Regions from separate parts of the Thalassococcus sp. genome, predicted to be linked through region 1. Evidence: riboswitches for the same ligand, from Rfam matches in the RefSeq annotation. Region 1 holds a riboswitch; the other holds the start of a gene.

Region 1 (4,368 bases):
GGGCGAAGGCTTTGATGAAAGCTGCCTTTATGCGGTGGACTACGACCGCCGCTATCGCCCGCAAAGCGCCGACAGCCCGTGGGCCAGTTGGTCCGATGATACCGAAGGTCAGGGCACGTCATGAAAGGCCTGCTGATCTCTGCACCGTCGTCGGGCACCGGTAAAACAACAGTCATGCTTGGCCTGCTCCGCGCATTGGCGGATGATGGGCTTGCCGTGCAGCCGTTCAAGTCAGGCCCCGATTATATCGATCCGGCCTTCCATCAGGCGGCTTGCGGACGACCCAGTTTCAATCTGGACGGCTGGGCCATGGGGCCGAAGCTGTGGCAAGCCATCTCGGCCCGTGCGAAGGGCGCTGATATCTGCGTGGCCGAAGGGTCGATGGGCCTGTTCGACGGCGTTGCGACACGCGGCCAGCAGGGCTTTGGCAGCAGTGCCGAAACCGCGCAGGCGATGGGCTGGCCCGTGGTTTTGGTGCTGGACGTTGGTGGGCAGGCGCAGTCTGCTGCGGCGACGGCGCTGGGTTTCCGCAGCTATCTGCCCGATCTGCCCTTTGCCGGTGTGATCCTGAACCGCGTCGCGTCGCCCCGACATGAACGGCTGACACGTTTGGGGATGGAACGCGCGGGTATGCCGGTTCTGGGCGTGTTGCCCCGTCGTGGTGATCTGACCCTGCCCGAACGGCATCTGGGCCTGATCCAAGCGGTCGAACATCCCGATCTTGATGCGGCCATTGCCGACTACGCGACATTCCTGCGCGACCATGTTGATCTGGAAGCTTTGCGCGCAGCGGCGGCGGGCCATGCCCTGCCCGAGACGCCCTCTGCTTTGCCGAAACCTCCGGCACAGCGCATCGCCATTGCGCGTGACGCGGCGTTTTCATTCACCTATCCGCATCTGCTGGAAGGCTGGCACGATGCGGGCGCTGAAATTCTGCCTTTTTCACCGCTTGCCGATGAAGCCCCCGCCGCGGACGCCGATATCGTGTGGCTGCCGGGTGGCTACCCTGAACTGCACGCCGGTCAATTGGCCGCTGCCGAATCCTTCCGCGCGGGCGTTCGCCGTCACGCCGAAACGCGTCCCGTTCACGGGGAATGCGGTGGTTACATGGCCTTGGGCGAGGCGTTGATCGACAAAAACGGCACGCGCCACCAGATGCTGGGGCTGCTCGGGCTGGTGACCAGCTATGAAAAGCGCAAATTCCATTTGGGTTATCGCCGTGCTGTGCTTCAGGCGCCCCTGCCCGGCTTTTCGGTGGACACTGCCCTGCGCGGCCATGAATTCCACTACTCGACCATTCTGGAACAACCCGATGCGCCACTGGCCGAGGTGCGCGACGCGGACGGCAACCTTGTCCCCGAGACCGGATCGCATCGGGGCCATGCCTCGGGCACGTTCTTTCACCTGATCACGCAAGAGGAAACCGCATGACACGCCTCGTCAGCTTTGTAAGTTCCGGTCCGGGCGATCCCGAACTTCTGACACTCAAGGCCGTGGACCGCCTTAAGCGCGCCGATGCGGTGCTGTTTGACGACCTGTCGTCAGGCCCGATCTTAAGCTACGTGCGCAGCGGGGCCGATCTGGTTGCCGTGGGAAAACGGGCCGGTCGGCCATCGCCCAAACAGGACCACGTCAGCCGGTTGCTGGTGGATTACGCGCTACAAGACCAACACGTGGTGCGACTGAAATCCGGTGACAGCGGTATTTTCGGACGACTGGAAGAGGAAATCACTGCGCTGCGTGAAGCCGGCATTCCGTATGAGATCATCCCCGGCATCCCGTCCGCCATTGCGGCCGCTGCGGCGGCGGGCATTCCGTTGACACGCCGACTGACGGCACGCCGCGTGCAGTTTATCACCGGTCATGATGTGACCGGTCGGTTGCCCGAAGATATGAACCTTGGCGCGCTGGCCGATCCGGCGGCTTCGACCGTTGTTTTCATGGGCAAACGGACCTTCCCGAAACTAGCCGCGATGCTGTGCGATGCGGGCCTGCCCGAGGATACCCCCGCCCTGTTGGCCGAGGCGGTCAGCACACCGGAACAAAATATAGAGCGCCACACGATTCGATCCCTGTCGGACCAGTTGGAACGCGAAATCGGCGATCAGCCCGCGTTGATCCTGTACGGGCCGCTTGCCACATGAGCGAACATGCGGCCATCACTGTCACGGTCTGCACCTCATGTCCCATGGGACTTGCAGGATTTGCCGACACGTTGCGTGACAGACTGGCCGCTGATCACAAGGACGTTGTGGTCGCCACGCGCGACTGCATGTCAGGGTGCACCCGTCCGTCTACTGTGGCTGTCAGAAGCGCGGGAAAAACCGCCTATCTTTTCGGTGACTTGACCGACGCGGATGCAGAGCTGATCGATAGGTTTCTACGTCACTATCGCGACTCGGACACGGGCGATTTCGAAGACGCCCGCGTTCTGGGCGACCTGCGCTTCAAAGCGATCGCCAGAATTCCGAGTCAGGTAGTGTGACCGATGCGACCTATGTCGCTTTGACGCGCTATAAATTCGGTTTCGCTATTGACTGGGTAGCACCCTCGGCGGGATAAAGACGCGTGGTGTTCCAACCCTGAAGGGAAGGAACTTAATTCGGGAACAGGGATAATCAACCAGTAAACCCAGACCGCCCCCGCGACTGTATGCGGCGAGCGACCTTTCAAAGACCCACTGCCGAAGCCTTGGTGCTTGGTGGGAAGGGGAAAGGCCCGCTACGACCCGTGAGTCAGGAGACCGGCCACGCCAAATGAAACCCAAACAGCCGTCGGGTGTGACGGTCCAGGAGTAAAGAAATATGTCGCAGACCATCGCAACTCGCAGCACTGCAACCGCTCAATCCGGCCTGATGGGCATCGTCCTGACAGCGTTCCTGGGTATGGGTATCGTGTTCCTTGCTGGTCACGCGCAGTCCGCTACGCTGCACGACGCGGCACACGACATCCGTCACGGCACCGGCTTCCCCTGCCACTGACGCACAGCTGACATCCCATGGATATTAAAACGCTAACAGGCGCCCTAATCGGCGGCTGTGCTACGGGTATTGTCGCGGGCGCTCTGCATTTTGGGTTCCTTCAGGATATCATTCTTCAGGCCGAGCTCTATGAATCTCGCGACCTGATCCATTTCGGACAACCTGACACAGCCGCGACCGGCGCAGGCGCAGAAGCGCACGGGCATTCGGACGGTGGCGATGCGCCGGAAGTCACCCGCAACCTGCTGACCATGCTTTTTGCGGGTCTGATCTATGCAGGCTATGGCCTGATCCTGGCTGCGATCTTCCAGTTCGTCCGTGCGCGCGGTCATCGCGTGACAGCGATGCAGGGTGTGCTGTGGGGGCTGGCAGGGTTTGCCGTGGTCCAGATGGCACCGTCGATGGGTCTTGCGCCCAATCTTCCGGGCACGATTTCCGAAGACATCAATCTGCGCCAGTATTGGTGGTTCGGCACAATGGCCGCGACGGCAATAGGCCTCGGGCTGATGTTCTTGCGCCCCTCAGCTCTGACGATCGCCGTGGGCTTTGTGCTGATTGCACTGCCCCACGTCATCGGTGCGCCGGTTCTGGACGAATTCTATGGCGTTGCGCCGCCGGAACTGTCGGCAACCTTTGCGACCCGCGTCATTGGCGTTGCCTTCTTTAGTTGGGCTTTGTTGGGTGCCTTGGTGGCACGGCTGACAGACCCGAACACCTGAAACACCACACTGGCCGGATGACATCATCCGGCCCGTTTCATTCAAGAGACCGGTTTCATGGACACTCTCTGGCTTGTTGGCATCGGCACGGGCAGCCTCTCTCACATCACGCTTGAGGGGGTGAAGGCACTTCAGCAGGCCGCTGTGATTTTGGTGCCGCGCAAGGGCGATCAGAAAGACGACCTTGCCGAAATCCGCCACCGGATCATCGAAGGAACCGGATCACAAGCCCGCATCGTTCATTTCGAATACCCCGTCCGCGATCCCGATCTGCCCTATCAGGAGCGGGTCAAACAGTGGCACGACGAAATCGCCCGCCGCTGGCAGGTCGCAATCGACGGTGTCGACATCACGGGTCCGGTGGCCCTGCTGGTTTGGGGCGATCCGTCGCTTTATGACAGCACGCTGCGCATTGCCGAACGTCTTGCCCCTGCCCCGCAGGTCCGCGTGATCCCTGGGATCACTGCAATTCAGGCCCTGACCGCTGCGCACGCCATTCCCCTAAACACCGTCGACGGATCGGTCATGATCACCACCGGTCGCCGCCTGCGTGCCGAAGGGCTTCCGCCGAACGCCGAAACCACGGTTGTCATGCTGGACGGGCTGTGTTCGTTCCAGAACCTTGATGCAGACGGCTGGCACATCTGGTGGGGGGCCTATCTTGGCTC
Region 2 (4,368 bases), on a different contig from region 1:
GTCCAGACAGTAGGTCGCGCCGACGCAAGGACGGATATCATCCTCACGCCCCTCGACAATCTTCCGCACGATATGCGGATCGGCCATGTGCGCGCGGGTCATGCCGACCATATCCAACAGGCCAGCCGACACCGCATGGCGCGCTGTCGCTACATCAGGGATCTTAGAGGCATGGAAGGTCGGCAATCCGATCTCGGACCGGATGCGTCCGGCAAAATCCAGATGCGGGGCGTTCTTCATACCCTGCACAGGGATCACATTGGTCAGCGCCGCGTCGGTATCGATACGGCCGCGAATGACGTTCAGGAAATCGACCTGACCGGTGTCCTTCAGACGCCGCGCGATCTCAAGCCCCTCGTCAGGTGTGATGCCGCCTTCGATGGTCTCGTCCGCCGTAAAGCGCAGACCCACGATAAACTCCGGCCCCACCCGTTCGCGGATCGCGTTCAGAACGTCGTAGGTAAAGCGCATCCGGTTGTCCAAAGATCCGCCATAAGGCGCATCCAATTCGTTCAACCGTGGCGACCAGAAGGCATCCATCAAGTGGCCGTAGGATTCGATCTCGACCCCGTCGAGCCCTGCCGCCTGCATCCGTTCCGCCGCATCGGCATAATCGGTGATGATGCGCGCGATGTCCCAATCTTCCAGCTTCTTGGGAAACGCCCGATGCGCCGGTTCCCATTCATGCCCTGTGGACACTGACGGCAACCAATCGCCCTTGTTCCATCCGGTCCGGCGGCCCAGATGCGTCAGTTGGATCATCACCGCGCAGCCGTGTTCGTGGCAGGCATCGGCCAGTTCGGCCATCCACGGCACGACCTCGTCCTTATAGGCAAGGATATTGTTGAACGACGGCGGGCTGTCGCGCGACACAATCGCGGATCCTGCTGTCATCGTCAGCGCGACACCGGCCTTAGCGCGTTCCTGATGGTAGGCGCGATAGCGTTCCTTTGGCAGACCATCGACCGGATAGGCCGGTTCGTGGCTTGTGGTCATGATTCGATTCTTCAGCGTCAGATGCTTGAGCTGATAAGGCTGCAAAAGGGAATCATTCGACATGGCGCTATGCTTTGCTGGACGGAGGACTGGCGCCCCTAAACAGGGTGGCCTCCCCAAAACTGCCAGACCCGTGTCAAGCGACGCGCTTATCCGCGACACGGTCGGGTTCAATTGCGACGCTTATTTGCAACGCTCATTTATCGCACCTTTCAGATGCCGGTTTTTTGCGCAGAATTCGAACAGCAAAAGTTACCGAAGTTTCTTGCATTAAAGCCCAAAAGATTCGCGCCTTATCCGACTTGAGCACGAGAGTTCCAGACCCTGATTGTCGAAAAAATCGAAAAAATTTCACCTGTCGGAAGATACAAGATATTGACGCGACCGCCCCTAGGGATACTATCAGCGGTGTTCTAGCAGCGGCAGCACACGCCGTCGTGAAAAGGGAAGACCGGTGAAAATCCGGCACTGCCCCCGCAACTGTGAGTGGTGAGTTTTATGCCCATAATCCACTGGCGCTAAGGCGCTGGGAAGGCGGGCAAAAAACGACCGAGCCACAAGTCAGGAGACCGGCTGGAACACAACAGATTACGACCACGAACGGAGGGTTCGGGGCGCTGGTTCCTTGTGAGCTATAGGCGGTTTTTCTGCCCGGCACCCGTGTCCTGCGATCAAAAAACCGACAGGCAGAGGGGCCCACAATGACAATCACAGTTTACTCCAAACCGGCATGCGTTCAGTGCACAGCAACCACCCGCGCACTTGAAGCTAAAGGCATCGAATTCGACGTGGTCGATCTGACAGAAGACGACGACGCGATGGAGCGTGTGACCGATCTTGGCTACCGTCAGGCCCCCGTTGTGATTGCCGGCGACGCGCATTGGTCCGGCTTCCGTCCCGACCTGATCGGCTCTTTGGCCTGATCCGTCAGGACCGATGTCGGCGCTGGTTTATTTTTCATCCCGCTCGGGAAATACCGCACGTTTTGTGGAACGGCTGGAACTGCCCGCCTTCCGCATCCCGCGCGATCCCGACGGTGCGATGCCAGCGCCCACCACACCTTTTGTTTTGGTCACCCCCACATTCGCAGATGGCGAAGGGCGCGGGGCGGTCCCAAAACAGGTGATCCGGTTCCTGAACGCCCCTGAACGTCGCGCCGGATTGCGCGGCGTTATCGCAGGCGGCAACCGGAATTTCGGCGCGACCTACGCGCTGGCGGGGGAAGTGATTTCCCGCAAATGCAATGTTCCCGTGCTCTACCGGTTCGAACTGGCTGGCACTGATACCGACATCGCCCGCGTGAAAGCCGGGCTGGACAAATTCTGGAGAACGGAATGCTTGATCACGGCCTGAACGGCACACAGGATTACCACGCGCTGAACGCGATGCTGAACCTTTACGACGAGGACGGCAAAATCCGTTTTGATGCCGACCGTATGGCCGCGCGTCAGTATTTCCTGACTCACGTCAATCAGAACACCGTCTTTTTCCATTCGCTGGAAGAGAAGCTGGGGTACCTGGTGGACGAAGGCTATTACGAGGCAGAGGTTCTTGATCAATATGATCGCACCTTCGTCCACCAATTATGGAACGCGGCTTTCGCGAAAAAGTTCCGCTTCCCGACATTTTTGGGCGCATTCAAATATTACACCGCCTACACGCTGAAAACGCGTGACGGCAGCCGCTATCTGGAACGCTACGAAGACCGCGTTTGCATGGTCGCGCTGGCGCTGGCACGCGGCGACGAAAAACTGGCCACACGCCTGATGGAAGAAATCCTCTCGGGCCGCTTCCAGCCTGCGACACCAACATTCCTGAACGCCGGTAAGAAAAGCCGTGGCGAGCTGATCTCGTGCTTCCTGCTGCGTCTGGAAGACAACATGGAATCCGTTGGCCGTTCCATCAACTCGGCCCTTCAGCTGTCCAAGCGCGGCGGCGGTGTGGCGTTGATGCTGACCAACCTGCGCGAAGCGGGTGCGCCGATCAAAGGCATCGAAAACCAGTCGTCCGGCGTGATCCCGATCATGAAGCTTCTGGAAGACAGCTTTTCCTATGCCAACCAGTTGGGCGCGCGTCAGGGTGCCGGTGCAGTTTACCTGAACGCCCACCACCCCGACATTCTGCGCTTCCTTGATACAAAGCGCGAAAACGCCGACGAAAAGATCCGCATCAAGACGCTGTCCTTGGGCGTGGTCATTCCCGATGTGACGTTCGAACTGGCGAAGAAAAACGAGGACATGTACCTCTTTTCGCCGCATGACGTGGAAAAAGTCTATGGTGTGCCGTTCTCGGAAATCTCGGTCACCGAGAAATACGCCGAGATGGTCGATGATGGCCGCATCCGCAAGAAAAAGATCAACGCCCGCGAATTCTTCCAGACGATTGCGGAAATCCAGTTCGAGTCCGGCTATCCCTACATCATGTTCGAAGACACGGTGAACCGCGCCAACCCCGTTGAGGGCCGCATCACCATGTCGAACCTGTGTTCGGAAATCCTGCAGGTGAACGAGGCATCCGAGTTCAACGATGACCTCAGCTACAGCCATCTGGGCACAGACATTTCCTGTAACCTCGGGTCGCTGAACATCGCGAAAACCATGGACGGGCCTGACTTTGGCGCGACCGTGGAAACCGCTGTGCGCGCCCTGTCCGCTGTGTCGGAAATGTCGGCGATCGACTCGGTCCCGTCTATCCGCCGCGGCAACGATGAAAGCCACGCGATCGGTCTGGGCCAGATGAACCTGCACGGTTATCTGGCGCGTGAAAACGTTCACTATGGCAGCGCGGAAGGCATTGAGTTCACGTCTGTTTACTTTGCCGCGATCACCTACCACGCGATCCGTGCATCCAACATTCTGGCGCGTGAACGGGGCGAAAGTTTCAAAGGGTTCGAGAAGTCGAAATACGCCGACGGCACCTATTTCGAGAAATACACAACCCGCGACTGGCTGCCGACCTCGGACAAAGTGACCGAGCTATTCGCAGGCATCGAGCTGCCCACGCGCGATGACTGGGCCAAGCTGGCCAAGGACGTGGCCGAACACGGGCTGTATAACCGCAACCTTCAGGCGGTGCCGCCCACAGGCTCGATCAGCTACATCAACAACTCGACCTCTTCGATCCACCCCATCGTGTCCAAGATCGAAATCCGCAAAGAGGGCAAAATCGGCCGCGTCTACTATCCGGCGGCCTACATGAACAACGAGAACCTCGAATACTACCGCGATGCTTATGAAATCGGCCCCGAGGCGATCATCGACACCTATGCCGCTGCGACCGAACACGTCGATCAGGGCCTGTCCCTGACGCTGTTCTTCCCCGCCGAGGCCACGACCCGCGACATCAACCGCGCGCAAATCTATGCGTGGAAGA

Evidence for each region. A riboswitch is a leader RNA that binds a small molecule or an ion and turns the genes downstream of it on or off. The one in region 1 is predicted to bind cobalamin.
Region 2: it holds a riboswitch for cobalamin, as region 1 does, so the genes downstream of both, nrdH (glutaredoxin-like protein NrdH) here and AC4FIA_RS07045 (CbtB domain-containing protein) in region 1, are expected to answer to the same signal.

Annotation. Positions count from the first base shown of each region.
Region 1 covers NZ_CEYADA010000005.1:36,181-40,548, reverse strand. Annotated here, with positions in the region: gene cobM (precorrin-4 C(11)-methyltransferase) at 1-124, shown strand, start outside; gene AC4FIA_RS07060 (cobyrinic acid a,c-diamide synthase CobB) at 121-1,431, shown strand; gene cobA (uroporphyrinogen-III C-methyltransferase) at 1,428-2,144, shown strand; gene AC4FIA_RS07050 (DUF1636 family protein) at 2,141-2,485, shown strand; cobalamin riboswitch at 2,553-2,766, shown strand; gene AC4FIA_RS07045 (CbtB domain-containing protein) at 2,805-2,981, shown strand; gene AC4FIA_RS07040 (CbtA family protein) at 2,999-3,700, shown strand; gene cobF (precorrin-6A synthase (deacetylating)) at 3,758-4,368, shown strand, end outside.
Region 2 covers NZ_CEYADA010000016.1:11,347-15,714, reverse strand. Annotated here, with positions in the region: gene AC4FIA_RS15655 (oxidoreductase) at 1-1,059, opposite strand, end outside; cobalamin riboswitch at 1,394-1,588, shown strand; gene nrdH (glutaredoxin-like protein NrdH) at 1,698-1,919, shown strand; gene nrdI (class Ib ribonucleoside-diphosphate reductase assembly flavoprotein NrdI) at 1,933-2,349, shown strand; gene nrdE (class 1b ribonucleoside-diphosphate reductase subunit alpha) at 2,331-4,368, shown strand, end outside.